Regions from separate parts of the Vibrio sp. THAF190c genome, predicted to be linked through region 1. Evidence: riboswitches for the same ligand, from Rfam matches in the RefSeq annotation. Region 1 holds a riboswitch; each other region holds the start of a gene.
What was found. A riboswitch is a leader RNA that binds a small molecule or an ion and turns the genes downstream of it on or off. The one in region 1 is predicted to bind thiamine pyrophosphate.
Positions count from the first base shown of each region.

Region 1 (10,979 bases):
TGATGGGGTTAGACTTCGGTCGAAGCTCTTGATCGAAGCCCCGGTAAACGGCGGCCGTAACTATAACGGTCCTAAGGTAGCGAAATTCCTTGTCGGGTAAGTTCCGACCTGCACGAATGGCGTAATGATGGCCACGCTGTCTCCACCCGAGACTCAGTGAAATTGAAATCGCTGTGAAGATGCAGTGTACCCGCGGCTAGACGGAAAGACCCCGTGAACCTTTACTACAGCTTGGCACTGAACATTGACCCTACATGTGTAGGATAGGTGGGAGACTTTGAAACCGCGTCGCTAGATGTGGTGGAGTCGTCCTTGAAATACCACCCTTGTAGTGTTGATGTTCTAACGTTGGTCCCTGAATCGGGATTACGGACAGTGCCTGGTGGGTAGTTTGACTGGGGCGGTCTCCTCCCAAAGAGTAACGGAGGAGCACGAAGGTGGGCTAATCACGGTTGGACATCGTGAGGTTAGTGCAATGGCATAAGCCCGCTTGACTGCGAGAATGACAATTCGAGCAGGTGCGAAAGCAGGTCATAGTGATCCGGTGGTTCTGAATGGAAGGGCCATCGCTCAACGGATAAAAGGTACTCCGGGGATAACAGGCTGATACCGCCCAAGAGTTCATATCGACGGCGGTGTTTGGCACCTCGATGTCGGCTCATCACATCCTGGGGCTGAAGTCGGTCCCAAGGGTATGGCTGTTCGCCATTTAAAGTGGTACGCGAGCTGGGTTTAGAACGTCGTGAGACAGTTCGGTCCCTATCTGCCGTGGGCGTTGGAAGATTGAAGGGGGCTGCTCCTAGTACGAGAGGACCGGAGTGGACGAACCTCTGGTGTTCGGGTTGTCATGCCAATGGCATTGCCCGGTAGCTAAGTTCGGAATCGATAACCGCTGAAAGCATCTAAGCGGGAAGCGAGCCCTGAGATGAGTCTTCCCTGGCGCTTTAAGCGTCCTAAAGGGTTGTTCAAGACTAGAACGTTGATAGGCAGGGTGTGTAAGCGCTGTGAGGCGTTGAGCTAACCTGTACTAATTGCCCGTGAGGCTTAACCATACAACACCCAAGGGGTTTTGATGGACTCAAAGATACAAACGCTTGAATGAGTTTGAAGAGAACAAGAAACAGCTTTCCAGATTTTAAGAATTTGCTTGGCGACCATAGCGTTGTGGACCCACCTGATTCCATGCCGAACTCAGAAGTGAAACGCAATAGCGCCGATGGTAGTGTGGGGCTTCCCCATGTGAGAGTAGGACATCGCCAGGCTTTAATTTTGGAACCACGTCTAAAGACGTGTTTACCACTGCGGAGTGGTAGTTCAGTTGGTTAGAATACCGGCCTGTCACGCCGGGGGTCGCGGGTTCGAGTCCCGTCCACTCCGCCACTTATTCGAGAGCCTCGCCTAGTGCGAGGTTTTTTCGAATCTACAGTATTGAAATTTTAGGGGTGTAGCTCCAATTGGCAGAGCAGCGGATTCCAAATCCGCGTGTTGGGAGTTCGAATCTCTCCACCCCTGCCATATCTAAGGCTCTAGTCGAAAGACTAGAGCCTTTTTGCTTTCTACCGCATCCCTTTTTACTGATACCCTTCGACGTGATTCTTTGCTCTATACTGCAATGCTGCTGTCCTGTAGCTTATTTCACTCTAAATAAGCCCATACGTATTGCGAACTTGATTGCCAGCTCTATTGTTCTCTGAAACCTCAATCATTGATTAACTGATACTTACTACTCTCATGTACGCTACTAAACTCTTTCCGCTATTTAATTAACTTAATCATAGGCTTAACACTGATTATATTTACTGGGTGAATGTATTTTGTGCAATAAAAGTGTGATCAACATATTAACTTTATTGCAATGTAATTAAGTTAAGTCTCAATAATGATACATTTGTTCAAATTTATAAAATAGAGCTTAAAAATGAATGTATTAAGTAGCTTTAAGGGAAGAGTGGTTACCGTTGTCATTCTCTTAATTACAATGTCATTAACGGTATCTAGTTACCTATCCTATAAACAACTTTCAGCGTCAATTGAAGAACGGATTAATGAATATTCGATGCTGAAGATTGAGACCACGAGCGACACCATTACAACTTGGTTAGATACCATTAAGTCGGGCTTAGTATCGAACGCTCCTGACTTCGTTTCTGTTGATAATGACCAGCAAATTTTATTGATGATCAGGCAGATCGCCAACACCTCTCCGGCTTCTGATATTTTGGTTGGCTATGAAGATGGGCGCTCTTACGGAAACAATAGTGGTAAACGTGACTTATCACAGTATGACCCAAGAACTCGAGATTGGTATAAACAGGCCGTTGCTAAGCGTGGAACGATCGTTACCGATATCTACAGTGATGCCTTGACTAAGAGTTTAATGGTTAGCATTGCTGAGCCGTTTTATGCACAAGGTCAGCTACAAGGTGTATTACTTGCGGATATCGAGCTTACGTTGCTTGATGAGCTGGTAAGAAAAGCGCCTTTCCCTGGGGCTATGATGGGTCTGTATGACCAAACCAGCCTGACGATTGCCTCTAATGGAGAAGTTGATGTTCCTGGTGAAACCAAGCTCTATGACTTTGGAGATCTCAAGCCACTGACCGACTCTCTCCTTTCTCTTCCATCTGGTATGCAAGACTACAGTCTAGGTGGAGTCGACAAGGTGGCTTTCTTCCAAACTATCCGAATTGATGATGCAGTGACTTGGCATTTACTCGTGGGTGTAGATAAATCGATCGCTTACGCTGAGATGGACGACGCATTAGAAGCTGCTCTCTATTCTGCCATTATCTTACTTTCGATCTCGTGTGCAATTTTCCTAGTCATCCTTAATTATGCATACCGACCAATCTTGGCGCTGAAGAGTACGATATTAGACTTATCGCAAGGTCATGGTGACTTAACTCGTCGACTAGAAGTCCATTCTCAGGACGACCTTGGTCAGATAGCACAGGCCGTGAATACGTTTATTAGTAACCTACAAGCAATGATGCTTGAGGTGACCAGTGCTTCGAACCAAATTTCGCAAAACATTCATTTACTGGAAGAGCAAACCCATAATAATGAGGCTGTGCTGACCTCTCATGCAATGGAGACTACACAGGTAGTCACTGCTATGACAGAGATGAGTTCAACGGCTGATAGTGTTGCTGAGAGCGCCTCTAAGACAGCTGAATTTACTAAGATGACGAATGATGAGGCTAGTCAATCCAAAGAGGTTGTCGCAAGTGCTGTTCGCAGTGTGGCTGAATTAGTTGGTGAAGTTGAAGCTATGGCTCAAAGCATTCAATCGATGAACGAAGACTCTCAAAAGATCGGCTCTGTCTTAACTGTTATTGGTGAGATTGCCGATCAAACGAACTTGCTTGCACTCAATGCTGCGATCGAAGCAGCACGAGCTGGAGAACAAGGGCGAGGCTTTGCCGTGGTTGCGGATGAAGTTCGTGCACTTGCTGCGAGAACTCAACAAAGTACTTCAGAGATCAACAGCATGCTGGCGAACTTAAATGAAGGCACCAAGACGGTTGTCAAAGCTATGGACGACACCAAAGTACGCTGTGAAGAGACCGCGCATACTACAGAGAATGTTAATCAGAGCTTAGACGTGATGGTTAACTCGATCGTGCGTATTAATGATCTCGGCCTTGAGATCGCTACGGCAGCGAGCCAACAAAGTGCTGTAACTGATGAGGTTAGTCGTAACATGACAACGATTCAGGGGATGGTGAATGAACTGACTGACAACGGCGCTCAAGCCACCGCAGGCACAGTTCAACTGACCAATAGCAATAAGCAGTTGTTGGCGATTGTTGATCGCTTTAAGCTTCAATAGATTGGACTGAAAATGCTACTTATAAGGAGACGGAGACGTCTCCTTTTTTATTTGTACCATTCAGTGAAGAAACAAACAGACAAGGCTACCTAAGACTCAAAATTAGCGTCGTAATGAGAATTGTTATTAATAATCTGTTACATTTTGCGCAGGTTAATTTAAGAGTAAAACAGTATGGATATTTCTCGTCGTCAGTTTATTAAGTCTTCTATTGCTATATCAGCGCTATCAATCTTGCCTGCTTGTAGTGTTACTCAATCTGTCGATGAAAAAGGACGATACGTATACGACCTGACGGCAGAGCCTGCAACAGCTGAGCTCGTTCCAGGGTATACGACTAAAGTACTCGGCTTTGATGGGCAAATACCAGCACCTACCATTCGCTGCCGTCAAGGTGAGAAGGTTGTTATCCGTTTTACCAATAAGCTCGCAGAGCCAACCACAATCCACTGGCACGGCTTACGAATCCCGATCGAAATGGATGGCGTGCCGTTCCTAAGTCAGCCTCCAATCATGCCTGGAGAGACCTTTGTTTATGAGTTTATTCCACCAGATGCGGGCACCTTCTGGTATCACCCACATATGAATAGCGTTAAACAGTTAGGAATGGGGTTAGTAGGGCTGATCATTGTTGAAGAGTCTCAGCCCGTTGCTTTTGATGAAGAGTTACCACTGATGCTTAAACATTGGCATCTTGATAAGCAAGGGCAGTGGAAGGACCTGATGATCCCACGAATGAGTGCTCGTATGGGCACCCCTGGGGAGTGGAGTAGTGTGAATGGTGTTCATGAGCCGAACTACCAAATTAAGCAACATGCCACAACACGCCTGCGAATCGCTAATGTCGACAATACGATTACCTATCCTATTGCGGTAGAGGGTGTGGAGGCTTGGGTTATTGCTATCGATGGCAACCCTGTCAAAACGCCTTATCGATTGACACAACATAAGATTGGTCCGGGAATGCGAGTGGATATTGGATTTGTGGCTCCGACTAAAGGTACCACTATAAATGTCTTGCAGATGAAAGGACGTTTTCCATTTTCATTATGTTCATTAGAAGTCGTGGACTCGAACTTACCATCTGAGCAGACATTACCTTCTTTACCACTCAACCCGGTTCCTAATCTAGACCTCGAGAATGCCACTGAAATCGATTTTCTGTTTGAGTGGGAAGGAGCGATCAGTCCGACAGGAAAAGATGGCAAGTCGATGCCTAAATTCTGGCTGACGAACAAGCGCGCATGGGAAGGGATGAGTAAGGATAATATTCCTGAGCCACTTGCGACGTTAGAGTTAGGAAAGACATACATTTTCGATCTCAAGAACGTGACTCAGTATCACCACCCGATCCATATTCATGGTCATACCTTTACCGTACTTGAATTGGATGGGAAAAAAGTCGAAGAGCCATTCCATACAGATACTGTTCTGCTTGGTAAGAATGGCAGCGCTAAGGCAGCGTTTGTTGCTGATAACCCAGGCCGTTGGATGTATCACTGCCATGTCATTGAACATATGAAGACAGGTTTAATGGGTTACATTGAGGTAAAGTGACTCCTGTAACTTTTTAATCTTAAAGTTTATCCAAGTAATTTATTCACTAAATTATCTCGAAAAAAAATCGAGTGAGGCTAGAATATCCTTAAGTCTTATGTGGGGGAATTATGGGTCAGTTTTCAATTTTGGGGTTTATTGCCATTGGCGGTGCATTTGGTGCGTGTTCTCGTTACCTAATATCTGAGTTGTGTGTCGTGCTACTAGGGCGTGGTTTTCCATACGGCACCCTGACGGTAAATGTCGTCGGTTCATTTATTATGGGTCTGCTGATCGCTGCATTCGAAAATGAGATGCTAGCAACTGAACCGTGGCGTCAGATCATTGGGTTAGGCTTTCTAGGTGCATTAACAACGTTCTCCACTTTCTCTATGGATAACGTGTTATTGATGCAGCAGGGCGCTTTTTTTAAGATGGGACTCAATGTTCTTTTGAATGTGGTATTGAGTATTTCGGCAGCTTGGATTGGCTTTCAGTTGCTAATTAAGAGTTAGTTTTCCAGATTCGTATTTAAATCACACAGGTCGGCTTGGTTTAACCAAGCCGATTTTATATACTGAATTCACTTGTCGGAGTGCCATAAGGCTGAGACCGTTCATTCGGGATCCGTTGAACCTGATCAGGTTAATACCTGCGAAGGGAACAAGAGAAGATATCCTTGCTGGAATTCTCTCTAGCAGACCTATCAATAAGCTAAGCAATAGACCGTTTTTACCTGCCTTAGGTATGTCTATGCTCAGCTCCTCTTGTCGCATCTTTCCGCCAAGCATTTTTATCCGAATTTATTATCTAGAATAACGAAGCAAGGAAAAATGCTATGTCGAATCGCAAGCAAGCGAGACTGGAAGCAAAACAGTTTATAGAAACTCTCTCGGTACAGCCGTACCCAAATTCAACCAAGGTTTACGTAGAAGGCTCTCGTGCCGATATTCGTGTCCCTATGCGCGAGATCTCTTTAGCCGATAGCCTAATAGGTGGCACCAAAGAGGCGCCAATCTTTGAGCCTAATGAGCCTATTCGCGTTTATGACACTTCGGGTGTGTACACTGACCCAGAACACGAAATCGATCTTTACAATGGCTTACCGAAGCTCCGAGAGGGTTGGATTGAAGAACGAGCTGATACTGAACTACTTGATGATGTGAGTTCGGTTTACACCAAAGAACGCCTAGAAGATGAGACCTTAGATGAGCTTCGCTACGGCAATCTACCACGTATTCGACGTGCTAAAGATGGTCAGTGTGTAACTCAAATGCATTATGCTCGTCAGGGCATCATTACTCCAGAAATGGAATACATTGCTCTGCGTGAGAACATGGGCAGAGCTCAGTACCGTGATGAAGTATTAACTCAGCAACATCCAGGACAGAGCTTTGGGGCTAATCTGCCTAAAGACATCACTCCTGAATTCGTTCGTAAAGAGGTCGCTGAAGGCCGCGCAATTATCCCTTCCAATATTAATCACCCAGAATCTGAGCCAATGATTATTGGTCGAAACTTCCTGATAAAGGTCAATGCAAACATCGGTAACTCTTCCGTGTCATCTTCTATTGAGGAAGAGGTTGAGAAGCTAGTATGGGCAACTCGCTGGGGTGGCGATACCGTAATGGATCTCTCTACTGGACGAAATATTCATGAGACGCGCGAATGGATACTGCGTAATAGCCCAGTGCCGATCGGTACGGTTCCTATGTATCAAGCACTAGAGAAGGTTAATGGTGTTGCTGAGAATCTAAACTGGGAAGTGATGCGAGATACTCTGATTGAACAAGCTGAGCAGGGTGTTGACTACTTTACGATTCATGCTGGTTTATTACTTCGTTACGTACCTATGACTGCCAAGCGCGTAACGGGTATCGTCTCGCGAGGCGGTTCAATCATCGCTAAATGGTGCTTGGCTCATCATAAAGAAAGCTTCCTATACACCAACTTCAGAGAGATCTGTGAGATCTGTGCTAAGTACGATGTTGCTCTATCGCTAGGTGATGGCTTGCGTCCGGGTTCAGTTGCTGATGCTAATGATGAAGCTCAATTTGCTGAACTTCGCACGTTGGGTGAGCTGACCAAGATCGCTTGGGAATATGATGTTCAGGTAATCATTGAAGGGCCGGGCCATGTACCAATGCATATGATCAAAGAGAACATGGACGAGCAGTTAGAGCACTGCCATGAAGCGCCGTTTTATACTCTAGGTCCATTGACGACAGATATTGCACCAGGATATGACCATATTACCTCGGGTATTGGTGCCGCCATGATTGGTTGGTACGGCTGTGCCATGCTCTGTTATGTGACACCAAAAGAGCATCTTGGTTTACCAAATAAAGAAGACGTTAAAACCGGTCTGATTACCTATAAGCTTGCTGCTCATGCTGGTGATCTCGCTAAAGGCCACCCAGGTGCACAAGTACGTGATAACGCTTTGTCAAAAGCGCGCTTTGAGTTCCGTTGGGAAGACCAATTCAACCTTTCTCTCGATCCTGAAACGGCGCGAGCTTTCCATGATGAGACCTTGCCACAAGAGTCAGGTAAGGTTGCCCATTTCTGCTCTATGTGTGGACCTAAATTCTGTTCGATGAAGATCTCGCAAGAGGTACGCGAATATGCCAAAGATACAGAGCAGGTTGCTGCTGACCAAGCGATATCGATCAAGATGCTGGATGACCCATTAGAGGGGATGCGTCAAAAATCGCAAGAGTTCCGTGAAACAGGGTCTGAGCTCTATCATCCAGCCGCTAGTGCAGAGGTTGCCGATTAATGAACAAAATCCTTATTCCGTCATCATTGATTGAGCTAACTGGCTTAGTTCAGCAATGTTTGTTGTTGGCGAAAGAGCAGGGTTTTACTATCGAAAACGTTGAGTTGGGTGTGAGCCCAACTCAATCGATACAGCTCATTCATGACCAACACACTACTAGCTTTTCAACTGACATTGTCTCTGATGTTGAGGCTTCTAGCGCCTTAGATTACACGCTCTACTATCATTCTAGGCTGAGTGTTGGAGAGTGTCGTCATCAGGAGTCAACCGACATATTCATTGGTATTCCAGATAGAGACTCGAGAGATGCTCAGAATTCCAGTCAATTAGATATCTGGCGTCACCCTATAAATAATGAAGTTAGAGCACTTTCGGTTGATCCACACCTAGCCAAGCATTTGTATCCAGAATTGCATTTGGCTTGGTTCGTGACTCTATCGATACTCGATTTTCCGATCGAGGATGCGTTAACTCTAGCACGCGCGATGATGTCTCCGGCAGGGGATGTTTCACGTGAAACATCGGCTTTTAATACTCGTACAATATCTTCAAATCATGTTGCTAAGGCATGGGCATTTGAGTTTAGTGCTTTTCCAACCCCTGTTCTTGAAGATGAGCGTTTAGGTATTCAAGTTGGCTGGTCTGCTCAAGGTGAAAGCGTTAGTTTTGCCACACTGACCAAACCTAGCCTAGGTCTGTATCCGGTTGTTGATGATGTATCGTGGATTCAACGTCTCTTACCTATGGGTATCAATACAATTCAGCTTCGGATTAAGAACCCACAACAAGCAGACCTCGAGCAACAAGTGAAGAAAGCGATCGAATTGGGGCGTCAATACGATGCGCAAGTCTTCATTAATGATTACTGGAAACTGGCAATTAAGCATGGTGCTTATGGTGTTCACCTTGGCCAAGAAGATATCGAGGAATCAAACCTAGCGCAGTTAAGTAAAGCTGGAGTACGCCTTGGTTTGTCTACGCATGGTTATTATGAATTGCTACGAATCGTGCAGATTCATCCAAGCTACATCGCCTTAGGCCATATCTTCCCAACGACCACCAAAGAGATGCCTTCTAAGCCACAAGGGTTAGTTCGCTTAGCTCTGTATCAGAAGCTTATCGATACCATTCCATATGGCATCACTGGAGAGAGCACCAAGCAACAATTAGGCTTTCCAACCGTTGCAATCGGCGGTATTGACCAAAGCAATGCTGACCAAGTTTGGGCGTGTGGGGTATCGAGCCTTGCTGTCGTTCGTGCAATTACCTTAGCGAGCGACCCACAGTCGGTGATTAACTTCTTTGCCAGCCTAATGGGCGCGCAGCAAGAAGTGATTTCCAAACACAATCAGAGTGAACCGAGGATAGCCTGTGCTGAACGATAAACAGTTCCTGCGTTATCAGCGTCAGGTGTCATTACCTGAAGTGGGTGAGAATGGGCAGGCACAGCTAGGCCAATCTCATGTTTTGGTAATTGGTTGTGGAGGGCTAGGCAGTGCCGTTTGTTTGTATTTGGCTGCCGCAGGTGTCGGAAAACTCGTGATTGTGGATGATGACATTGTTGAGAGCAGTAACTTACAAAGGCAAGTCATATATCGTGAACAAGACCTAGGCACGCCTAAGACCAGTGCAACAGCAAAGCAATTAGCGGAACTCAATCCTATGGTGCAAGTACGTACTATCAATAAGCGTTTAGAACCCAGTCAGCTTTCACTTGAGGTTATGTTGGCTGATGTGGTCTTGGACTGTAGTGACAACATGCCGACAAGGCAATTGATAAACCAAACCTGCTTTGAGCAAAGCACCCCGCTTGTTTCTGCTGCTGCTATTGGATGGCAGGGACAGTTCGCTGTATTTGACCACCAAGAGTCACAACAATCAGCCGCTTGTTATCGATGCTTGTATCCATTTGATGAACTCAAACAGACACAGAAGTGCAGCGAATCTGGTGTTGTAGGTCCGGTGGTTGGGACTATGGGTAACTACCAAGCACTGGCCGCTATTCAAAAACTTGCGACAGGCAAATTTCACGTCAAAGCAAACGAACTGCACCTATTTGATGGTTTGAAAATGCAATGGCAGAAGCTAGCAATAACAAAAGATAGCAGCTGTCAGGTTTGCAGTTAGCACTGGGTTACAGGTTATAAAGAGAATTAAGAGCAATGACAATATTAGAACGAGCAAACCTTGAAGGCGAAAGTGAAAGCAGTGAGATGATAACAATCGTCATTAACGAACAGCCTCAGCAAATAATTAATCAGAGCGATCTACAGAAAATCATTCATCAATTTGAGTTACCCGAAATGGGGTGTGTTTTCGCTATCAATAATACGGTGATACCTCGTGGTGAATGGGGTAGCACGTTACTTAGTGAGGGAGATAGTATCTCTCTGTTTCAAGCAATAGCAGGGGGGTAATGAGATGCTGCATATCGGAGATAAGAAGTTTGAATCAAGACTATTTACCGGAACTGGAAAGTTCTCCAATAGTCACTTAATGGCTGAAGCGATACAAGCGTCAGGTTCTCAACTCGCGACTATGGCCCTTAAGCGTGTAGATGTAAACGACCAGCAAGACGACATCTTAAAACCCTTGGTTGAAGCTGGAGTTAGTTTACTGCCAAACACTTCAGGTGCCAAAAATGCCAAAGACGCGGTGTTTGCTGCGCAGCTTGCGCGAGAGGCATTGGGAACCAATTGGTTGAAGCTAGAGATTCACCCTGACCCAAAATACTTAATGCCAGATCCTATCGAAACACTCGCTGCTGCTGAGCAATTGGTTCGCGAAGGGTTTATTGTTCTGCCTTACTGTCATGCCGATCCTGTGTTGTGT
Region 1 is NZ_CP045338.1:3,232,078-3,243,056, reverse strand. It holds rRNA gene FIV04_RS14725 (23S ribosomal RNA) at 1-1,052, shown strand, start outside; rRNA gene rrf (5S ribosomal RNA) at 1,147-1,262, shown strand; tRNA gene FIV04_RS14715 (tRNA-Asp) at 1,304-1,380, shown strand; tRNA gene FIV04_RS14710 (tRNA-Trp) at 1,439-1,515, shown strand; gene FIV04_RS14705 (methyl-accepting chemotaxis protein) at 1,919-3,832, shown strand; gene FIV04_RS14700 (multicopper oxidase family protein) at 4,007-5,389, shown strand; gene crcB (fluoride efflux transporter CrcB) at 5,500-5,883, shown strand; TPP riboswitch at 5,950-6,048, shown strand; gene thiC (phosphomethylpyrimidine synthase ThiC) at 6,207-8,147, shown strand; gene FIV04_RS14685 (thiamine phosphate synthase) at 8,147-9,532, shown strand; gene thiF (thiazole biosynthesis adenylyltransferase ThiF) at 9,519-10,274, shown strand; gene thiS (sulfur carrier protein ThiS) at 10,310-10,564, shown strand; gene FIV04_RS14670 (thiazole synthase) at 10,569-10,979, shown strand, end outside.

Region 2 (10,979 bases), 320 kb from region 1:
TGATAATAGCCTTCGTGGTTATGGGTATGAGTCTATCTCACCTGTAGATGAGAGCAACGCTCTAACTGGTGCGAAGTTTATGACCACTGCAAGCTTTGAGTACCAATATCGTCTTTATGGCAACTGGTGGGGGGCGATGTTTTATGACATCGGTGATGCCTTCAATGATACGCCTGATTTAAAAGCGGGTACCGGTGTCGGTATCCGTTGGGCTTCTCCGGTAGGGCCTGTGAGTCTTGACTTTGCTTGGGGGCTGGATGCCGACCCAGGTGATGAATTCCAAATACATTTCACTTTAGGACCTGAGTTATGATTAAAGTGATCGGAAAAATTTTCAAATGGACTTCGATCTCTATCGTCTCTATTTTGCTGCTTATCTTGACCTTAGTTGGTCTCGCTCTATTCACCAATCCGGGCTTAAATGCCGTACTTTGGGGGGCTGAAAAGGCTTTACCACAACTCAAAGTTGAGAGCACTAAAGGCGCGCTTTTCCCTCGTTTTAGCCTTCATAACGTCCAATTTGTCGATGAAAGCCTGCACATCAACACTCAACTCGACAAGATTGAGTTGGCGATCAATCCAAGATGTCTGTTGGACCCTCAAGTTTGTGTTGATGAGCTGACTCTACAAGGGCTCGATTTCGCCTTTACTGAATTGCCGCCACCATCGGAGGAAGAGCCAGAACCAACTGAGCCACTAACCTCTATCTCAACGCCATTACCTATCACGTTGAATCGAATCAACTTTGAGGATATCTCTCTCGATATTCTGGGAAACAAGATCGATTGGCAACGTTTTTCAACGGCGATGAATATGAAGGGAGACGTGTTAACTATCTCTCCTACCGTATTCGATGATCTTACCGTTAAGCTCGCTGAAACAGAGCCTTCGGTTGAAGAGGATGCAAAACCGGGAACGGCTAAGGAAGCTGAAGCGATTGTTTTACCAGAAGTGTTGATTCCGTTGACGGTTGCTCTTGAACGCTTTGATTTGAATCGCTTTAAACTTGAGCAAGAGACGCCAATCATCGTCAATCACCTAGGACTTGAAGCGAAAGTGGGTGAGCATGATGTCGATGTACAAACGCTTGAGCTGGATATGCCACAAGCGGAGGCAGACCTCAAAGCAAAAGTACAGCTGAAAGGAGGGTACCTTCTTGAACTTGACCTTTCAGCTCTAGTTAAAGAGACCGACGTGGCGGGGCAGAAGCTTCAATTATCAGCAAAAGGTAGTGTGGAAGAGCTAACGCTGGATGCCACGTTCTCAGAGTTGATTGAAGCAAAGCTATCCGGCGAGCTTAAACCTTTAGAGCCAACACTGCCTTTTGACCTCGAACTGAATGACGGTAAAGCGCAATGGCCATTGAAGGGCAATAGTGACTATCAGGTTGCCATTAAACAGTTAAAAACCAACGGCTCACTGGAAGGTTTTCATTTAAACCTAGATGCTAATGCCAAGGGTAAAGATATCCCAGATATCAGCCTTGATGTTGAAGGTGCAGGTAGCACTGAGCATATTGACTTAAAGCGCCTTGATATTGTGACATTGGGCGGGCATGTCACGGGGGCAGTGAAAGCCAATTGGAAAGAGCTTGTGAACTGGCAAGCGGATATTGGTTTGCAGCATATTCAGCCCGGTTTGCAGTGGCCAGAAGCAGAAGGGGACATCAGTGGTAACCTCAAGACATCTGGTAGCCTAACTGAGGCTGGTGGTTGGCAAGTGGAGCTACCGACCTTGGATATCGATGGCATCTTGAGAGAGTACCCACTCAACATTAAAGGTCAGCTCTCTGCGTCAGATAAAACAGCCTCCGGGGAGCCGAGTGTTGAAACATCAGGGCTGCGACTATCGCACGGTGTCAACGCCATCAATGTGGTTGGTAAGCTAGATAAGCAATGGGATATGGACGTATCCATTGATTTCCCTGAGCTGGTGAAAAGTGTCCCTGACTTGAGAGGTACGTTGGTCGGTGATATCGCACTATCGGGGCCTATGAAAGAGCCAAATGTTGATTTAGGACTGAACATTAATGGCGTTAAATGGAAAGACGAAGCGACACTCGATAGTTTAGCTCTGAATGGCTCTGTAACGCCGTTGCCAGCACCTCAAGCAGATATTGTGCTTAAAGCTAATGGCATCAGCTACCAAGAACAGAAGGTGGAAAGTGTTGAGTTAAAAGTGGATGGTGGTGAGAAGAGTCACAAACTCACTCTGGATGTTGTTTCCGACATCGTATCAACCAGCCTCGCTATCTCAGGTGAATTGGTTCAGAAGCCATCAATGATTTGGAAAGGTGCACTGGAGCGCGTGACGCTTTCAACGGAGCAGGGGCCATGGCGACTTGAGAAGCCCGTGACTATCACAGCGGATATCGATAAGCAGTTTGCGGATGTCGCGGCACACTGTTGGTTGCAAGCTGATTCAAGTGTTTGTTTAACCGAAGATATTCGAGCGGGTAAATCTGGTGCGGTCAAGCTTGCGATTACTGATTTTGACTTTGAACAGGTTAAACAGTTTATCCCTAAGGCAACACAGCTAACAGGCTCAGTCAATGTGCAAGCTGAGGCTAAATGGGATGAGAAACTGGCACCTCAAGTTAGTGCTCAAGTTGAACTGCCAAAAGGGCAAGTCATTCAAGATGCGGGCGAGTCGATCACATTAGGTTGGGAGAGCATTAAAGTAAATGCCAAGCTAAAAGACAATCGACTTGAGGCTGATTGGCTACTTGACGTGACTGATAACGGAGACCTGAGTGGTTCCTTGGTTCTGCCTGATGTAGTTGTTGAAGATAAGCAAGTTGAGGCGGCGCTGCAACTCAGTACGTTCCATCTTGATTTCTTAGCTCCACTGTTAGGTGAATACAGCCTGTTACAAGCCAATTTGTCGAGCGATCTTAAGGTACAAGGCTCATTGATGCACCCGCAAGTCTTCGGCTCATTTGTGGTCGATGACATGCAAGTTAAGGGAGATATCACGCCTGTGGATATCAAAGACGGTCGCATTGGGCTCGACTTTGATGGTTACAGTGCCAATCTCGATGCAGCGATTGTTACCCCTGACGGTCAGTTGGACGTTGAAGGTAAAGGGCAATGGCAAGATCTTGAAGCGTGGAGCACTCAGGTGCGAGTGTTTGCGGATGACTTGATGGTCGATGTGCCGCCAATGGTTAAAGTAAAAGTTGTGCCAGACATGACGATAGATGTCTCTCCAAAGCTTGCGCGTATTACTGGTGATATTTCATTGCCGTGGGGACGTATTGTTGTTGAAGAGTTACCGCCAAGTGCCGTTGGTGTCTCTTCTGATCAGGTGATCCTCAATAAAGATCTGCAACCTGAAGGCGAAACTAAAGTTCCGTTTAATGTCGAAACCAATATCAATATTTCGATTGGTGATGACTTTAAACTTGCAGCGTTTGGACTTGAGGGTGACCTAGTGGGTAAGTTGAATGTCGCTCAGCGAGACCAAGGGCCGTTCATTACCGGTGAAGTCAACATCGTTGATGGTACCTATCAATCATTTGGACAGGACCTGATCATCAAAGAGGGCAAGATCCTAATGAATGGTCCGCCAGATCAACCTTATGTCGCGATCAATGCGATTCGAAATCCTGACAATACACAAGATGATGTGACGGCGGGGGTTAGAGTGACAGGCCCAGCAACAGAGCCAAAAATTGACATTTACTCCGATCCTTCGATGCCACAAGCCAACGCATTGTCTTACTTGCTTCGTGGACAAGATATCGATGGTGAGGCGGGCAGCGGCTCGATGACTACAACTTTAATCGGCCTGAGTTTAGCTAAAAGCGGTAAAGTGGTGGGAGAGATTGGTGAGGCCTTTGGTGTTCAAGATCTTCAGCTTGATACCGCAGGCTCAGGTGAAGATTCACAAGTCACGGTAAGCGGCTACATTCTTCCAGGCTTACAAGTGAAATACGGTGTTGGTATCTTCGACTCTTTGGGTGAATTCACGGTGCGTTATCGTTTGATGCAGGACCTGTACGTAGAAGCGGTTTCTGGCGTAGACAGCGCGGTAGACCTACTCTATCAATTCGAGTTTGAATAATTGTTTGATGGAATGGGATTAGTAATGTCACACCTCGTGTTTGTGTATGGGACGCTGAGAAAAGGGCAGCATAACCACCATTTTTTAAAGCAGAGTAAGAAGTTAGGTGATTGGATAACCCCACCTCAATTTGCACTGTACGATTTGGGTCGATATCCAGGCATGATTTTCGGAAAGAAAAAAGTGGTTGGGGAGGTCTATATAGTCAACGACGATGTTTTGGCTTCGCTCGATCGGCTCGAAGATGTACCTATTGAGTACCGTCGTGAACAAATTGAGACTATATTTGGATTAGCGTGGGTTTATTTGTATCAGTTTGATTTAACTGAGCAACGAGAGATTCTTTCTGGTGACTGGTGTAAACGAGAATAAGCGTTTGAAGTATGAGCCAGGAGTACAGTTCCGACGTAGTAGTTAGAGTCTCAATGAGTCTTTCTAGTAGGAGGAAATTATGAAATATCTAGTATTGGTGTTTTCTATCGTGCTTTTCGGTTGTGCGCAATCTCCGCCATCCACATCGAATGTCGATGATTGGCAGTTGTTTGGTGAGCAAACTGCGATGAAGGGATACACAAAAAAAGATGAAGCGACGTTATCTAAGTCAGCAGCATCCCCAATTGATTCTGAACTTTATGCGGCTTATGACAAAGGTTACGAAGCTGGTCGAATCGAGTATTGCTCTCAAAACCCAAGATCATTGGGTCGTAAGGGTGAGCAATACCATGGTATCTGTGATGACATCGATAAGTGGTTCCGTATTAAGTTTGAAGGTGGTGCGCAGTCGAAGTTTGATCTTCGCTAAACCTTCCCAAAGTCTAAATACAATAAAGCCAGTACGCGAGTACTGGCTTTTCAGTATCTGAACAAACTAAGCGTTAAGCTTCATCTCGGTTTAGCTCAAGAAATTCTTCTACTTTGTTTACCATGTTCTTTGAACCAACAAAGAATGGTACACGCTGATGTAGTTCTGTTGGCTTGATGTCCATAATACGCTGAACACCATCAGAAGCTACGCCGCCTGCTTGTTCCATGATGAAAGCAATTGGGTTGCACTCATATAGAAGACGCAGTTTACCGTTCGGGTGGCTTTGCGTGCTCGGGTACAGGTAGATACCGCCTTTTAGCAGGTTACGGTGGAAGTCCGATACCAGAGAACCAATGTAACGTGAAGTGTATGGACGGTTGTCACTAGGCTCATTCTCTTGGCAGTACTTAATGTACTTTTTCACACCCGTTGGGAAACGAATGTAGTTGCCTTCATTGATTGAGTAGATCTTACCTTCATCTGGGATCATCATGTTTTCGTGAGAAAGACAGAAAGTACCCAGCGATGGGTCGTAAGTAAAGCCGTTCACGCCATTACCGGTTGTGTAAACCAGCATAGTTGAAGAGCCGTAGATTACGTAGCCCGCTGCAACCTGCTTGTTACCAGGCTGTAGGAAGTCTTCTTGGGTTGGTGGCGTACCAATAGGTGATACACGACGGTAGATAGAGAAGATCGTACCCACAGACACGTTCACATCGATGTTTGATGAACCATCTAGTGGGTCCATTAGCACCACGTACTTAGCGTTTTTGTTCAACTCTTTGTTGAATGCTACCGCTTCGTCTTCCTCTTCACTCGCTACACCACATACTTGGTCACGAGCTTCCAGAGCTGCTTTGAATTTGTCATTCGCGTAAAGATCAAGCTTCTGTTGTGCTTCACCTTGTACGTTGTCGGTGCCGACAGCACCAGTAATGTCGACAAGACCCGCTTTATTGATTTCTCGGTTAACGATTTTCGCAGCAAGACGGATCGACGATAAAAGGGATGATAGATCACCACTTGCATGGGGAAAGTCACTTTGTTTCTCAACAATGAACTCACCAAGGGTGCGCATCTCAGACATGTTATTTCCTTAAACTTCTCTGAATAATTGGGGGATTCAAGCGCTATTGGGCTGCCTCTTAAGTGGGCATTATTCATCTAGTCGCTTACGTAAATTCTAAGCTTTAGATCTTTTTAATGGTAATGAAGTAAGCGACACAGATCTCACTTAGAATGTCGACTAAATTTGTTTTGCATTGTGGCTCGCTTTTGTTGGGCGATTCATGATAAGAAATGCACATAATCTTGATTAAGAAATCAGTCTTTTTGCCCCGTTTTTTGGAAGCGATATATGCATATTCATATCTTAGGAATTTGCGGCACCTTTATGGGTGGTGCAGCGGTGTTAGCTCGTCAATTAGGTCACAAAGTGACAGGTTGTGATGCCAATATTTACCCGCCAATGAGCACACTATTAGAGTCGCAAGGCATCGAAATCATTGAAGGTTTTGACCCAAGCCAACTAGAGCCAAGGCCTGATCTGGTGGTGATTGGCAATGCGATGAGCCGTGGCAATCCCTGTGTTGAATATGTACTAGATAACAACCTCAAATACACCTCGGGACCTCAATGGCTACAAGAGTTCCTACTGCATGACCGCTGGGTTCTAGCGGTGTCTGGGACTCATGGTAAAACCACAACGGCTAGCATGCTGGCATGGATCTTAGAGGATTGTGGTTATGCGCCGGGCTTCTTAGTCGGCGGGGTGTTGGGCAACTTTGGTATCTCTGCTCGATTGGGTGAGAGTATGTTCTTTGTTGTTGAAGCTGACGAGTATGACAGTGCTTTTTTTGATAAGCGTTCTAAGTTTGTTCACTACCATCCTCGCACTTTGGTGATGAACAATCTTGAGTTTGATCATGCGGATATTTTCGACGATCTTGAAGCGATTAAGCGCCAGTTCCACCACCTGATTCGTACTGTTCCAGGCAATGGGCGAATTTTCGCTCCTCAGCAAGACCGTGCTCTTGAGGATGTATTGTCTCGCGGCTGTTGGAGTGAAACGGAATTTGCTGGTGAAGAGGCGGATTGGCGTGCGGAAAAGCTAGTCAAAGATGGCTCGCAGTTTAACGTGTTCTTCCAAGGTGAGTGTGTCGGAAAGGTTGATTGGCCGCTGGTGGGTGATCATAACGTCAATAATGCCTTGATGGCGATCGCAGCTGCAAGACATGTTGGTGTGACTCCAGATCTAGCATGTGAGTCTTTGGCGAAGTTTATCAATACCAAGCGTCGTTTAGAGCTAAAAGGGGAAGTTGCTGGAGTAACGGTGTACGACGATTTTGCGCATCACCCAACTGCAATTGAACTAACTTTGGGTGGCTTACGTAATAAGGTCGGCAATAACAAAATTATCGCCGTATTAGAGCCTCGCTCTGCTACGATGAAACGAGGCGTTCACAAAGAAACCCTTGCCGATTCATTAAAACAAGCAGACAGCACTTTCTTATTCCAACCAGACAACATCGATTGGTCGGTTAAAGATGTCGCAGAAGCCTGTCATCAGCCCGCTGTTGTCAGTGACAACCTAGATGCCTTAGTCGCAAGTATTGTTGAGCAAGCGCAACCTGGTGACCAAATTTTGGTGATGAGCAATGGTGGTTTTGGTGGTATTCATCAGAAATTACTTGATGGATTGGCGGCCAAAGGTTAAATACACGCGTTCTAATCGATTTAAGAAGTACAAGAGATCATGACCAAACAGAGTAAAGCGATTACCCTCGCATTCACTGGCGCTTCTGGTGCCCCATATGGTTTGCGCTTACTAGAGTGCCTACTCGCCGCTGACTATCAGGTGTACCTGTTGATATCGTCAGCCGCCAGAGTGGTACTTGCAACTGAACATGATCTCAAACTGCCTTCTGGTCCCGATGCGGCCAAAGCAGCATTGGTTAAACACCTAAATTGCGACCCTGAGCGTTTGGTTGTGTGTGGTAAAGACGATTGGTTCTCTCCTGTTGCTTCAGGTTCTGCTGCACCGAAGCAGATGGTGGTTTGTCCATGTTCGGCAGGGAGTGTTGCATCGATTGCCCATGGTATGTCTGACAACTTGATTGAACGCGCTGCAGATGTCGTCATGAAAGAGCGCGGCCAACTACTGTTAGTGGTTCGAGAGACGCCATTCTCGACGCTACACTTGGAAAACATGCACAAACTCTCGACTATGGGAGTGACCATCATGCCCGCCGCTCCTGGTTTCTATCATCAGCCCAAATCGATCGATGACCTCGTCGATTTCATGGTGGCTCGTATTCTTGACCACCTAGGTATCGAGCAAGGTTTAGTACCAAGATGGGGCTACGATCAGCGCCATTAAGGCGAACTTTGTAGCTTATTGGTTAAAATACAATTACAATTCTGCTCACTCATCGGGGAGCTAAACATTCAAATTATGAATGGCGGCTGAGATCAAGTATCAACTTGGGACCCGTAAACCTGAACCAGATAATGCTGGCGTAGGAATTGAGTTAGGCAGTACTTTTCCATTGTCCTCCCTCAAGCCTGTGCCGCTCAGACCATGGAGAGCGTCCAGTGAAATTTGCATTAACCACTCTTGCTGTTACTACAGCAGCTTCTTTTTCCGCACTAGCGTCCGATAATACTCTAACTGTTTATACCTATGACTCTTTCGCTGCAGACTGGGGCCCGCGTCCTGCTGTCGAGAAAGCATTTGAAGAGAAATGTGGTTGTGACTTGAACTTTGTTGCGCTGGAAGACGGTGTTTCAATTCTTAACCGCTTGCGTCTAGAGGGTGGCAATAGCAAAGCCGATGTTGTGCTTGGTCTTGACCAAAATCTAATGGCGGAAGCTAAGAAAACAGGCCTACTATCTGAACACAACGTCGATACTTCTTCTGTTGTGCTACCTAATGGCTGGGACGACAGCACCTTTGTTCCTTATGATTTCGGTTACTTCTCATTTATCTACAACACAGAAAAGCTATCAAACCCACCTAAGAGCTTGAAAGAGTTGGTTGAGCAGCGTGATGATCTCAAGGTGATTTACCAAGATCCTCGTACTTCAACACCAGGCCAAGGTCTGATGCTGTGGATGAAGTCGGTTTATGGCGACGATGCAACTCAAGCGTGGAAACAGCTTTCCAAGAAAACCGTTACTGTCACCAAAGGCTGGTCTGAGGCTTACTCAATGTTCCTTGAGGGCGAGTCAGATATGGTGCTTTCATACACGACCTCACCGGCTTACCACATCATCGCTGAAAGCGACACTAAGTACGCGTCTGCTGACTTTGCTGAAGGTCATTACACGCAAGTGGAAGTGGCAGCAAAAGTGAAAGGCAGCGATAATGAGAAGCTAGCAGATGAGTTTATGGCATTCATTCTAAGTGACGAATTCCAATCGGCGATGCCAACGGGCAACTGGATGTACCCAGTGACGGATGTCGAGCTACCAAAAGGCTTTGAGCAACTGACGATGCCTAAGAAATCTCTGAGCTTTACTTCTGAAGAAGTGGCTGAGAAGCGTAAGCCATGGATTCGTGAGTGGCAAAACGCCCTGACTTTTTAATTGAGTGCCCAACGTAGGGCATTAAGCCTCTATCTCAATTAGGGGCTAAACATCGAGACAATCACTCTTTATGTTAAAGAATACACCTAAGGTGGGTATCTGGGTCGCATTGACCATTACTGCCTTTGTGGTTTCATCGGTAGGGGCATTGCTTAGCAATGCCCCTTCTCTTGATATCAGCCAAGTATGGTCTGATCCGTACTATTGGCACGTTACCAAATTCAGTTTTTACCAAGCGACGCTATCCATGTTATTGAGCGTCGTATTTGCAGTTCCTGTGGCTCATGCCTTATCTCGCCGCCAGTTCCCAGGGCGTTCTCTGCTGCTAAGACTTTTTGCTTCCACCTTGGTTCTGCCCGTGTTGGTCGGTGTCTTTGGTATCTTAGCTATCTATGGCAATAGTGGTTGGCTGGCAAAACTGCTTCAAGCTATTGATGTAGAGCTACCATTCTCCATTTATGGATTGAATGGCATTTTGCTTGCGCATGTCTTTTTCAATTTGCCCTATGCAAGTCGATTGTTGTTACAAGCATTGGATACGGTTCCGGTGGAGCAACACAAGCTATGTGCACACCTTGGAATGAGTCACTGGGATAAATTTAAGTGGGTTGAATGGCCACGTCTTAAGCAACAGTTACCGCATGTGTGTGGTTTAGTCTTTATGCTCTGCTTTACCAGTTTTGCGACTGTGATGGCATTGGGAGGCGGTCCTAAGTCGACAACTATCGAGCTTGCTATCTATCAAGCGATTAAATTTGATTTTGATCTTCAAGCTGGTGCTCTATTAGCGATCTGGCAGATGCTACTGTGTGGTGTATTAGCGGTGAGTATTCAACGCCTTTCTAAGCCTGTTTCTGTAAGCGTTGGTCAACTGTCTGAAGCTAAGTTTTTGGTTAAGGACACCTATAGGTCAAAAGCTTGGGATAGCTTTTGGATCATCGTAGCCTCATTACTGGTTTTACCGCCACTGTTGATGGTCATTGTGGGTGGTTTAAACAGTGAAGCGATGGCGGTGTTAACCAGTGAACCGTTTTGGCTAGCGCTATTTAACTCACTGAAAGTAGCGATTAGCGCGAGTGTGATTGCGCTTTTGGTTGGAGTGGCTATTTTGATGACCAGTCGAGCATGGCGCTTGCAAAACAAGACATTTCGCGCAGATAAGATTGAACTTATTGGCACCATTATTTTGGTAACCCCCGGCTTAGTGGTGAGCACTGGAATCTTTCTGTTGCTGCGTTCAATCACTGATGTGTTTAGCTTAGCCTTTTTTGTTGTGATTGCCGTTAATAGCTTAATGGCGCTCCCGTATGTGATCAAAAATTTAGCTCAGCCGATGCTGCACGTTGCTCAGCAATATCAGTATTTGTGCGCGAGTTTAGGTATGAAAGGTTGGCACCGGTTTAAGCTGGTGGAGTGGCGAGCTCTGCGTAAACCTATGGCGCAGGCTTTCTCGATTAGTTTTATGTTGTCGATGGGTGACCTGAGTGCCATTGCGCTGTTTGGCAGTGCCGATTTCAGAACT
Region 2 is NZ_CP045338.1:2,915,485-2,926,463, reverse strand. It holds gene FIV04_RS13170 (autotransporter assembly complex family protein) at 1-313, shown strand, start outside; gene FIV04_RS13165 (translocation/assembly module TamB domain-containing protein) at 310-4,065, shown strand; gene FIV04_RS13160 (gamma-glutamylcyclotransferase) at 4,090-4,437, shown strand; gene FIV04_RS13155 (DUF2799 domain-containing protein) at 4,517-4,867, shown strand; gene fbp (class 1 fructose-bisphosphatase) at 4,941-5,957, opposite strand; gene mpl (UDP-N-acetylmuramate:L-alanyl-gamma-D-glutamyl-meso-diaminopimelate ligase) at 6,228-7,586, shown strand; gene FIV04_RS13140 (flavin prenyltransferase UbiX) at 7,626-8,249, shown strand; TPP riboswitch at 8,293-8,412, shown strand; gene thiB (thiamine ABC transporter substrate binding subunit) at 8,465-9,457, shown strand; gene thiP (thiamine/thiamine pyrophosphate ABC transporter permease ThiP) at 9,528-10,979, shown strand, end outside.
Region 2: linked by a shared signal. The riboswitch ahead of thiB (thiamine ABC transporter substrate binding subunit) and the one ahead of thiC (phosphomethylpyrimidine synthase ThiC) in region 1 are both predicted to bind thiamine pyrophosphate.

Region 3 (10,979 bases), on a different replicon from region 1:
AATTTGGTTTCGAGCATGATTACGTGGTGGAAGTGGCTTCGTTCAAGCTTAAAGAGGGGATCGACCCACAAGAATTCTCAAAACTGGATAAAGCCGTTGCCGACAGCTACGTATCAAAACAACCAGGATTTATTCAGCGTGAATCTGGACTAGTGGATGGTGATACATGGCGTGTAATTGTGCATTGGGAATCGCTGGATGATGCGGATGCATCGATGGAAAGCTTCATGAGTGCTTCTGCCGCGCAAGATTTCCTAGCTGGCGCAGATACCTCAACAATGAAGATGCAGCGTTACGAAAACTAGCCACAATAAACTAAAAAAGACCTTATATCCGTAACTGTACCTAGTTATAGGATATAAGGTCTTTTTTGTGTCTAGAACTCGTATTTGTTGAGCGTTAAATACGAACTCTCAATTCAATCTTATTTCAATTAGAAACGGAACTCTGCGCTTACTGCGTAGCTGTTTTCAACAATTTTTGCTTCGTAAGTCGTGTACTCAAGTGCCACGCGAGCTGGGCCAAGAGTAACACCTGCACCTACACCGTAGTAAATGTCGTTCGTGTCACCTAGGTTCGTTTGGAAGTGGCCTACACCTACACGCCCGTATACATCAAAAATAGTGATTGGCAGAGTTAGCTTAGTGCTTGCTAGCCATGCATCAGAGTGGATGTGCTCGTAGTCTTTGTGCGTATCTACAAAATCTGCGTAACCCGCTTCAATCGCTAGGAAGTCGTTAAGTTGGTAACCAAGGTAAAGGTTGTAGCCGCTGTTTTCATCGCTGAAGTCGGTGTTGTTGCTTTCTGCTTGGTACTCAGAGTAAAGGTAGCTTGCACCCACGTAAGGGTTAGCAGATACCTGAGTTACGAAGAAGATAGCAGCGATAGGAAGAATAAATTTGTTCAGTTTCATTGTTTAAGAACTCTTAATATAAAGGTTGACTAACATTCCCTAATCCTTCAGCAGATGATGCTTTTTACATCGATTAACATATCCATATTGCAAGTGACTTCAGGGAACGTTGCGCCTTCTTATGTTTAAGCGTCTCGCCCCTCACTTGCGGTGTGGGGCTATGATGCGTTGTTCTGGTGGGTGTGGCATAACGGAAAGCTAATCTGTTCATAAATCTTCATAAATATCTCATCAACAAAATATAAAACAAATTAAAACAAAGGCTTGATAAGTTTTTCTAAAAGGATTTAGTCTATAAAAGTTCCATTTCAATGACTCTATGCCTTTTAAGAACGATTGAAATGGCAAATAAGGAAGCTGAAATGTGACATTGATCTCCTTCATAACTGATTCTGTGGGAAATGTACGTTTGCGAGTAATTAAATCCCTGCGAAATCATTGGATTGGGGCTATGTTTACTCAATGAGATGAATAAAAAAGAGAGAGTTTGCGTGAATGCCTGACAAAAATATCAGTTTTATCGTTGATGAATGGCGTTTTGTACCAAATGAAGGACAGATCCAGTTTGGGGATACGTCGATCACGATTGATAATCGGTTGGCAAAGTTACTTGAATTTCTATGTATGAATCCTGGGTTAACACATAGCCGGGATGAGCTTATTGAACAGGTCTGGAATGGCAGTGTATTAACCGATCAAGTCGTCACTCAAGCGGTGTTTGAGCTACGGAAAGTACTCAAGAAGCATAGTGAAAATGAGGCAAGTTACATTATTACGGTACCAAAGCGTGGTTACCGATTTGATGGTGAAGTAAAAGTCGAAAAAATTGCGGTGCAAAAGCCAGAAGCTAGTGAAGAAATGAGCAGTGAACCTGAGTTTTCCATCGCTGGGCGTCGTATTAGTGAGAAAATGACGCTGACACCGCCGAAACCAAATAGGTTAGTATTCCTTTTTGCTCTTTTGATAGTGGTGATCGTTGCGCAATTTGTCATTTTAATTTCCTATCAACAAGATGAGAGCGATTCATCGACTCAACAACATGCAAATCACCTGAGCCATTATGAGTTTCGTTATGCGGTTTTGAATGTAAGTGAAGACGTGAAGTCTCGGCCCGAACTCTATGGAATGGTGATCAAATTCATTGAACACGTTGGTTTCTATAGCAACATTCGCGTAGTGAAATCGGAAGAGCATCGACGGTTAGCGGCTGCGGAGTTTAACTTCTCTACAGCGATGAGTCGTGATGGAAGCAAGCTTAGATTGTTAATGAAATACCACAATCGAGTATCGGGTCAGACTCATTTGAACCGTCGATATTCGACCAACTTTGGACGTTTCCATGAGACGTTCCCTGCGATGATTGATGACTTGTTACGTGCGATGTACATCGAGGTACCAGAGGATGAGTTACAGCAGAACGTCTCAATATTCCCGAGAGATGAACAAGCGATCTTATCATTGATGTCTGCGACAGGTGTCTTGTACAACAAAGGTGGATTTGATGTGGCGTTGGAACATTTCAGAGAAGCGCGCGAATACGCCCCTGATAATGCTTATACCATTTCGGTGAGCTATATCAGTGAGATTATGACGGCATTTACACGGGATGAAGACAATAAGAGTAAGCGTATCGAGGAGCTAAACAAACAGTATTCATCTGCCTTGAAGACAGTGTTGCAGAAAGACAAAAACCCTAGAGTATGTGAAGCGAACGCGATACTCGCACTGTCAGAAAGTGATCCTGAGAAGGCATCGAAGATTTTACTGTCTATCCCTTACAATCAGCACACCTCATTGACCTATCTGTTGATGGCTAAGGCAGAGGAAGCGAGAGGGCATACCAGTGGTGCTAAAGAGTTGTATTTACAAGCTACGCAAAATACCTCGTCACCAATGGCGCTGACCTTGGCGGGGCCTCTGTTTTTTGACAGTAACTTAGATACTCTGATCGACCAATTGCAGGTGATTAAGGAAGACAACAGCACTTCCAACTAATCAACTCTCTCGATGGTATGTAAACTAAGCCCTGAATAGTCAGGGCTTTTTTAGGTCTATTGGATCTCATCAAAATGCCCCATGGCATTGATATGTTATACAGCAATGCTTTTCGGCTTAGTTTTGTCTTTGTGTGACACTTGACTGGTGTGCTTGTCAGTTTTATCTGTCTGTTGAGTATTTTTGCGAATCACCTTTGTGACACTCTTTTGAAGAAGCAAAGAGTTCGGGTAGGTGATTAGGTTGCCGCTTGGGTGCCTAATTAAAGTATGAAACATTTTTATCTCGAGAATTTTTCCTTCAATACCATCCCCATCTGCCACCACGATTGAGTCCCCGATTCGATAAGGGAATACGAAGAAGATTAAAAAACTCGCAGTAATGTTGCTTAGAATTGACCACTGCGCGATAAATGCAACACCAAATACTGTAACGAGCGAAGAGATGAAAATGGTGAAGTTACCATAGCCAATCCCGCTAACGATGATGTAAGTGGCAAACAGCAATATAAAACAACAAATATTAAAGCAACGAATAATGAATGCCGTCCGTGTAGAAGATACCGACTTCATTTTTGCTAGATTAGTGATTGTTGCCGAGATAAAGCGTTTAAATAGCCAGTAAAAAAGGACAAAAAGCAGCGCGAGTATAATGTCATATTCGCGTAGCGTTTCGATGAGTTGAGTAAGATAGATTGGCATATTGACCTCTTTCATTTAGGAGCAATATTTTGTGCCCTTGAAGCGAGAAACACATCAGAGTTTGCTTATAACTTTATTATTTCCTTGTCATTACCGCCCATGTGATCGATGAAAAATCAGTGTTGTAGAGATAAAAACTATCAATAACTTTCTGATTTTATTTGTTTTATATTTATTTTATATTTCAATAACCGATAGATAAGCCTTTACTGATGCTTGATATCATTCAATTCGTAGAATGAGCGGCCTTTCAATCACTACGGGGCCAACCATGACCATCATCGTTATCAAATTGCTATACATCTATGCCTACAAAAAGCGCAGACAAAAGCTGACGTTATCGCGTAATGCGGAGACTGCGTAATCATGCTGACGCTATTTATCACACAACTCATCATCCTATGGTCAGCAGCTGATCCGATTCGCTCTATTCCAGTTTTGGTTGGGAGTGGTTCTACTTATTCGTCAAGCAATCGTAGAGTAGTTGGCTCAATCGCCCGTTTTCTTGTAGGCGTCGTTGTCGGTGCGTTGCTCTTGCTTGCCGTGATTCAACATTTAGTTGGGGGCGCATAGTATGACTGCAGACTATATGGTGGCATTTGGAACCTTACTATTGTTAGAAGTTATCCTTGGTGTCGATAATGTCATCTTCATCTCGATTTTGGTTGAAGACCTACCAAAACGCTTACAAAGAAGAGTGCGTAACCTAGGCATCAGCTTGGCGGTGTTGTCGCGAATCGGGTTAGTATTCTCAGTGTCTTGGCTGATGACTCTGACAGAGCCACTCATATCGATTTCTCGCTGGGCTTGGTCAGGAAAAGATCTGATTCTGATTTTTGGGGGCGCTTTCTTGTTGTTAAAGAGCCTACATGAATTGCAAGCGTGGCTTACGGAACCGAAAGTCAAACAACCACGTTCCAACAGCAGCAGTTTGATGTTGGTTGTGTTGCAGATTATTGCGGTTGATGCGGTGTTCTCTTTTGACTCTGTGATTACAGCGGTTGCACTGGTGGACGAAGTCACGATTATCATAACCGCGATTGTTGTGTCAGCTGTCATCATGGTGCTACTAGCAGAGGCTATTCAAACCACCATCACCAAACACCCCGGCTTGAAGCTACTGGCACTGCTTTTCTTAGTGATGCTTGGTGTCGTTCTTATGTTGGAAGGAGTAGGGATCGAGCTGGATAAGAGCTACATCTATGTCGTACTCGCTTTTGGTTTGCTACAGGAAGTTTTGCATATCATTTTGAACAAGCAGAACTCTACAACTCCACCGACACCGGAGGGAGGTGCACCGATTGGCTTAAGGCTCTCTAAGCCTAATCGTGGGAGCAGCAATGACAGCGGTTATATAGTTGATGTTGATGCAGTCGGTGATGTTCGAAGTATTTCTCGAACTAAAGTTCACCCATATAGCCGCCCAATGACTGGCGCACAATATGTTGAAGAGCTTGATTCACTGTGGTCAGAGCCAGTGGTTTACATCTCTCACAGACTAAAGCCTGCCGTATTGGATCGCGTGGGTTAAGGTTGTCAAATAAAGCCGAAATACCATGGATGGTTACATTTACGTACAGGTTCACTTCAACTGATTACAGATCTTTCCATCAACGAACAGCGTCATGCTTATAAACTTTGGACACACTGCCCCATAATGAAAAACGAACTGCCTATCGCAACCGCCCAACAGACCGAGCGCATAACACCAATATTGACCAGATACAGAATGTGGTAAGCCACTCGAAAACCGATATGGAGAATTGCAAACAACTGCACGCTCTCGTCGACAGTATTCGTTGCTACGGCAAGAAGTATCGCTGCTGAAAATACGATGAGAGACTCAAACGCATTTTGGTGCGCGGCAAGTGCTCTAGCTCCAAACCCTTGCAATTTCGCCTGTTGCTCACGTGGATGATTGTTGTCGTAGCCACCCAGTTTGTTCATGGCGATAGCCACCGGGATTTTCGCTAGATAGGGAAGTAGGGCAGCTGCAATTAAGCAATAAATCAGAGTATTCAATCTACCGTCCTTGTATTGGGTATTCAGTCTTAAGTCAGATAAATCAGTGTGCGAAAGCTATAGTCTAGTCGGTTTGTAGGTTGTGTGTCTCAGTTAAACTGACTGCGACTGGTATCTGTGTTTTACGTAGAACCAAATTAGAGTAAAGCTCACCCCGAGCGAGACGAGTATTGTGAGTAGCGTTTGCAGTGTATTAGCCAGCGTCACTTCTGCTCCTAGGATGAAGTTCGTCGCCATCAACAGCAACCCAGCGATTAAAAAGGATCTAACAGTCGACGTTATAACAAAACGAGTGAACCCTTGCTCACGCAGTTTAATCCATATATTGGCACTTCTAATTTCCATTCTATATCCACCGCTTAGTCATCAGTACATATCTTTACTTAACAAATGCTTATACTCTAGATGCAATGTATTATCAATTGTGTTTATAAAACGTTTTATAGATATATAACTATGTTCAATGGTTTGTAGAGTTCAGCTCGCTTTACTCTGGAGCGTAATGCAGCAGTTAGGTTAGGTAAACTATTTTGGACAATTTGCGGCGGTACCACTCTTTAATTGGATGTTTTTCAATCCCCAAAAACTGTCGAGTTTGTGGACGAAAACGCTTTCGTTCACGCTTTAGTCAATAATAATCTGCAAAATTATTACCTCACTCTCAAGAGTGCTGTTAGTATGGATGCAAATAGTCGGGGGGCAATTACACCGTGTTGTATTTGCTGAGATCGAATTTCGAGACCCGTTGAACCTGATTCAGTTAGTACTGGCGTAGGGAACTATTGATACTAAAACCTATGCGGTACCGACTTTCATTCCATCGATTTTTCGATCTCTGGTGCCAGCTATCTCGGTTTTAGTTCAGTTCTCCTACGTCTTTTAGATGGTAGGAGCGACCATGACACAGCATTCCAGCACGCAAATCGACACTCAGTCCATTTCTTCAAGCACTCCGATTGTGTTAACCATTGCGGGTTCAGACAGTGGCGGCGGCGCAGGTATTCAAGCCGATATCAAAGCCATGTCTGCGACAGGTAGTTTTGCGTGTTCAGTGATCACCGCGATCACGTCGCAAAATACACAAGGCGTTTCAGCCATCTTTCCAATTCCATTAGATCATGTTGCAAGCCAGCTTGATGCGGTATTCAGCGACCTGAATGTTGTCGCAGTTAAAGTCGGCATGTTGGCAGATTCAAACATCATCAAGGTTGTAGCGGATAAGATTAAGCAATATCAACCTAAACACCTAGTTATTGACCCGGTAATGGTTGCGACCAGTGGCGACTTGTTGCTTGAGCAGTCAGCCATCAGCACCTTGAAAGAAGCACTTATTCCACTTGCAGACATCATTACACCTAACTTGCCGGAAGGCGCTGCATTGACAGGGAAACCTGTTCCTGCAAGCGAAGCCGACATGCAAGACATGGTTGAAGAGCTGCGATCGTTGGGTGCGAAAGCTGTGCTGTTGAAAGGTGGACACTTAGAGCAAGACGAAAACAGCAATGACCTTTTGATTTTGCCAGCAAGCACTGCACTTATCAGCGCAAAACGCTTCCCAACTAAGAACACTCACGGCACGGGCTGCACGCTCTCTTCTGCTATCGCCTCTTACCTTGCACAGGGTAATGAGCTGACTCAATCCGTTGAGCTTGGTAAGCGCTATATATCGGAAGCGATTGCCCACGCAGATCAATTAAATGTCGGTCAAGGGCACGGACCTGTGAATCACTTCTACGCAGGTCATGCTGATGTCCGCTAAATCTCTTGGCGTTGAAATCACCAGCGCCAGCATTCGTTATCTCGATAACCAACAGTCGACGTTGCAAGGCCTGAGCTTATCGATTCCTGCATCTCAATGGACCGTTTTATTGGGCAGAAGTGGCTGCGGGAAAACGACCATTTTACGTTATCTCGCTGGTCTATTGGGTGAGAGCATCGAGTGGCAAGGTGTCGTGAAGACGAGTGATGGTCAATCGCTAGAGGGCAAAGTTGCCTACATGGCACAGCAAGATCTGCTGCTGCCTTGGTTATCGGTGATTGATAACGTATGTCTAAGCCAGCGCTTTGCTGGGAAAGACACCCAACGCTTGGAAAGTGTTTCGAGCGATGTAGACAACCACGCAAGAGCTTTGTCTTTGCTGAAATCGGTTGGGCTTGCTGATTATGCTCATGCTATGCCGCAACAACTGTCTGGTGGCATGCGTCAACGTGTTGCGTTAGCGCGAACGCTTATGCAAGACAAACCTATCGTATTGATGGATGAGCCTTTCTCCGCGTTAGATGCGGTAACAAGGCACAAACTGCAAACCTTAGCGGCTCACTTGCTGCAAGATAAGACCGTGGTCTTAATTACTCATGATCCACAAGAAGCGGTGCGCTTGGCACACAACCTTTACGTGTTGCAAGGTTCACCCGCATCTGCTCAATCACTGCAAGTTCCGACAACATTACCCCCAAGAACCATAGATGGTCAGTGCGCGAGCATTCAGCAGAAAATATTAGAGCAGTTGGAGCAAGACTATGCATAGTTCCGAAGCGCTAACCAAGCCTCAATCGGTATCGAACCATAAGGATCGCTCTATGAGCCCGTTACTGCGTGTCGTGATAAGCACCGCAATTATTCTGGGTCTGTGGCAGTTGGTGGTTGTGGTATTTGAAATGCCTAGCTTTATTCTGCCAGCTCCGATGGAAGTGTTTAACAAGCTGATTGAACGCTATGACGTGTTGTTGAAGCACACATGGGTTACTGCTCAAGAGATCCTGCTGGGGCTGCTACTTGGCTTATCGATGGGATTGTTCTTCGCACTGCAAATGTTGCTATTCGAACCGCTCAAACGTTGGTTGCTGCCTATTCTTATCGCGAGTCAGGCTGTTCCTGTCTTTGCAATCGCTCCGGTTCTGATGCTGTGGCTTGGCTACGGTATCGCCTCCAAGGTTGTGATGGCAGCGATCATTATTTTCTTCCCAGTGACTACGTGCTGCTACGACGGACTGCGCAATACCCCGCGTGGCTATCTCGATCTGGCTCAAACTATGGGCGCCACTAAATGGCAAAGGTTACGTCATATTCAGCTGTCAGCGGCACTGCCGACTTTGGCATCAGGTGTGCGTGTGGCTGTAGTGATTGCACCAATTGGTGCGGTTGTCGGTGAGTGGGTGGGTTCAAGTGAAGGGCTTGGCTACCTGATGCTACAAGCTAACGCTCGAATGATTATTGATGAGATGTTTGCTGCGCTATTTATCTTAGCTGTGCTCTCTATCTCACTCTACTTTGTCACAGACAAATTACTCAAAAAGGCGATCCCTTGGGAAAGCCACAACTAAACAAAATCTATAAAAATAGAAAGTTCAAAAGGAAAGGTTAATCGTGAAAAACAGTAAATTTATGAGCGCTGCTGCTCTAATGGCTTCGTTGGTTTCAGGTCATGTTATGGCAGATGAAACTAAAGTAACGCTGATGCTAGATTGGTTTGTAAACCCGAACCATGGCCCGATCGTGATTGCACACGAGCGTGGTTACTTTGAAGAGCAGGGCTTAGAAGTTGAAATTCAAGAACCAGCAGACCCAAGTACACCCGCTAAGCTAGTTGCCGCGGGGCGCGTTGATCTTGCTGTTACATACCAGCCGAGTCTAACGATCGACGTAGCAGCAGGTCTTCCATTAGTGAGAGCCTCTACGCTTATCGCAACACCATTGAACACGCTAATGGTTCTGGACAATGGCAAGAATGATTCACTGGCCGATCTTAAAGGTAAGAAGATCGGTATCGCAATCGCAGGTAACGAAGAAGCGACGATCGGCACTATGCTAGCGCAGGAAAACGTGGCATTTACTGACGTTCAAACCATCAATGTGGGTTGGGCACTCTCTTCATCTCTGGCTTCTGGCAAAGTAGATGCGATTTGGGGCGGCCTGCGTAACTTTGAAACCAACCAACTAGCACTTGAAGGTTACAAGGCAAAAGCCTTCTTCCCAGAAGAGCACGGTGTACCTGCTTACGATGAGCTGATCTTTGTTGCGAATGCTAACAAACGTGATGAAGCCGCGATCAAAGCGTTCAACAAAGCGCTAGAGCAGGCGACGACCTACATCGTGAACCACCCAACCGAATCTTGGAAACAGTTTGTTGCTTACTCGCCAGACACTCTTAACAACGAGCTAAACCAGCGTGCATGGAACGACACTCTAACGCGTTTTGCACTTCGCCCATCGGCAGTCGATCATAAGCGTTACGATGATTACGCACAGTTCATGTACGACAAAGGCATCATCAAATCACTGCCAAAAGCGGCTGACTACGTACCGACGTTCGAATAAGGAACATCATGAAATATCAAGATTTAATCACAGCTTGTCAGCAAGATTGGCAGGACTACACCGAGCATGAGTTTGTGCAAACGCTGGCGCAAGGTACTCTGCCTCAGCCGTGTTTTCTACATTATCTAAAACAAGATTTTCTGTTTCTAAAGCAGTATGCCCGTGCTTATGCATTAGCGATCTACAAAGCTAATACACTGGCGGATATGCGTCGTGCATTGCCAAGTGTACATGCACTGTTGGATTCTGAAATTGGTCATCACGTGACTTATTGTGAGCAGTGGGGGTTGACTGAGTCGGACCTAGAAAACGAGCCGGAAGACTTTGGTACTGTGGCGTATACACGTTATGTACTGGATGCCGGCATGACGGGCGATTTGGTTGATCTCTACGCGGCACTGGCACCATGTTCTATCGGTTATGCTGTGATTGGTAAAGCACTACTGGAAGATCCTAAAACAGTCTTGGAAGGTAATCCATACCGCAGCTGGATTGAGTTGTATGGTGGCGAAGAGTTCCAAAGTGGCGTAGCGGCAGGAGCTGAGTATTTCGACCAACTATTGGCGGAAATTGATATCAATAGCCAACGTGGACAGAACTTGATTCACATCTTTAAGACGGCGACACGCATGGAAGTGGCGTTTTGGCAGCAAGGACTTGATGCAAGCGATGCTGTATTACCCAACATTAACTAGAGGTCTTTATGCTTATTGAACAGATCACAAGCGCTCTGCAAGCGGTTCGAGAACAGAAACCATTGGTGGTTAATATCACCAACTATGTGGTTATGAATAACAGTGCGAACGCACTGCTGGCATTGGGCGCGTCACCTATCATGGCACACTCAAAGCAGGAAATGGCTGAGATGATGTCTTTTGCAGGCGCATTGGTGATCAATATTGGTACGTTAGACAGTGTTTGGACGCCGCGCATGGACTTTGCTGTTGAGCAAGCAAATGCGAATGGAAAAACCGTGGTGCTTGACCCAGTAGGGTGTGGTGCGAGCCAGCTTAGAACCGACACGTCGCGT
Region 3 is NZ_CP045339.1:241,030-252,008, reverse strand. It holds partial or broken gene FIV04_RS16180 (hypothetical protein) at 1-11, shown strand, start outside; gene FIV04_RS16175 (porin) at 434-913, opposite strand; gene FIV04_RS16170 (winged helix-turn-helix domain-containing protein) at 1,409-2,908, shown strand; gene FIV04_RS16165 (mechanosensitive ion channel family protein) at 3,004-3,609, opposite strand; gene FIV04_RS16160 (hypothetical protein) at 3,976-4,182, shown strand; gene FIV04_RS16155 (TerC family protein) at 4,184-5,140, shown strand; gene FIV04_RS16150 (MAPEG family protein) at 5,239-5,631, opposite strand; gene FIV04_RS16145 (hypothetical protein) at 5,725-5,976, opposite strand; TPP riboswitch at 6,315-6,426, shown strand; gene thiD (bifunctional hydroxymethylpyrimidine kinase/phosphomethylpyrimidine kinase) at 6,530-7,390, shown strand; gene FIV04_RS16135 (ABC transporter ATP-binding protein) at 7,380-8,159, shown strand; gene FIV04_RS16130 (ABC transporter permease) at 8,152-8,955, shown strand; gene FIV04_RS16125 (ABC transporter substrate-binding protein) at 8,999-9,949, shown strand; gene tenA (thiaminase II) at 9,958-10,644, shown strand; gene thiM (hydroxyethylthiazole kinase) at 10,653-10,979, shown strand, end outside.
Region 3: linked by a shared signal. The riboswitch ahead of thiD (bifunctional hydroxymethylpyrimidine kinase/phosphomethylpyrimidine kinase) and the one ahead of thiC (phosphomethylpyrimidine synthase ThiC) in region 1 are both predicted to bind thiamine pyrophosphate.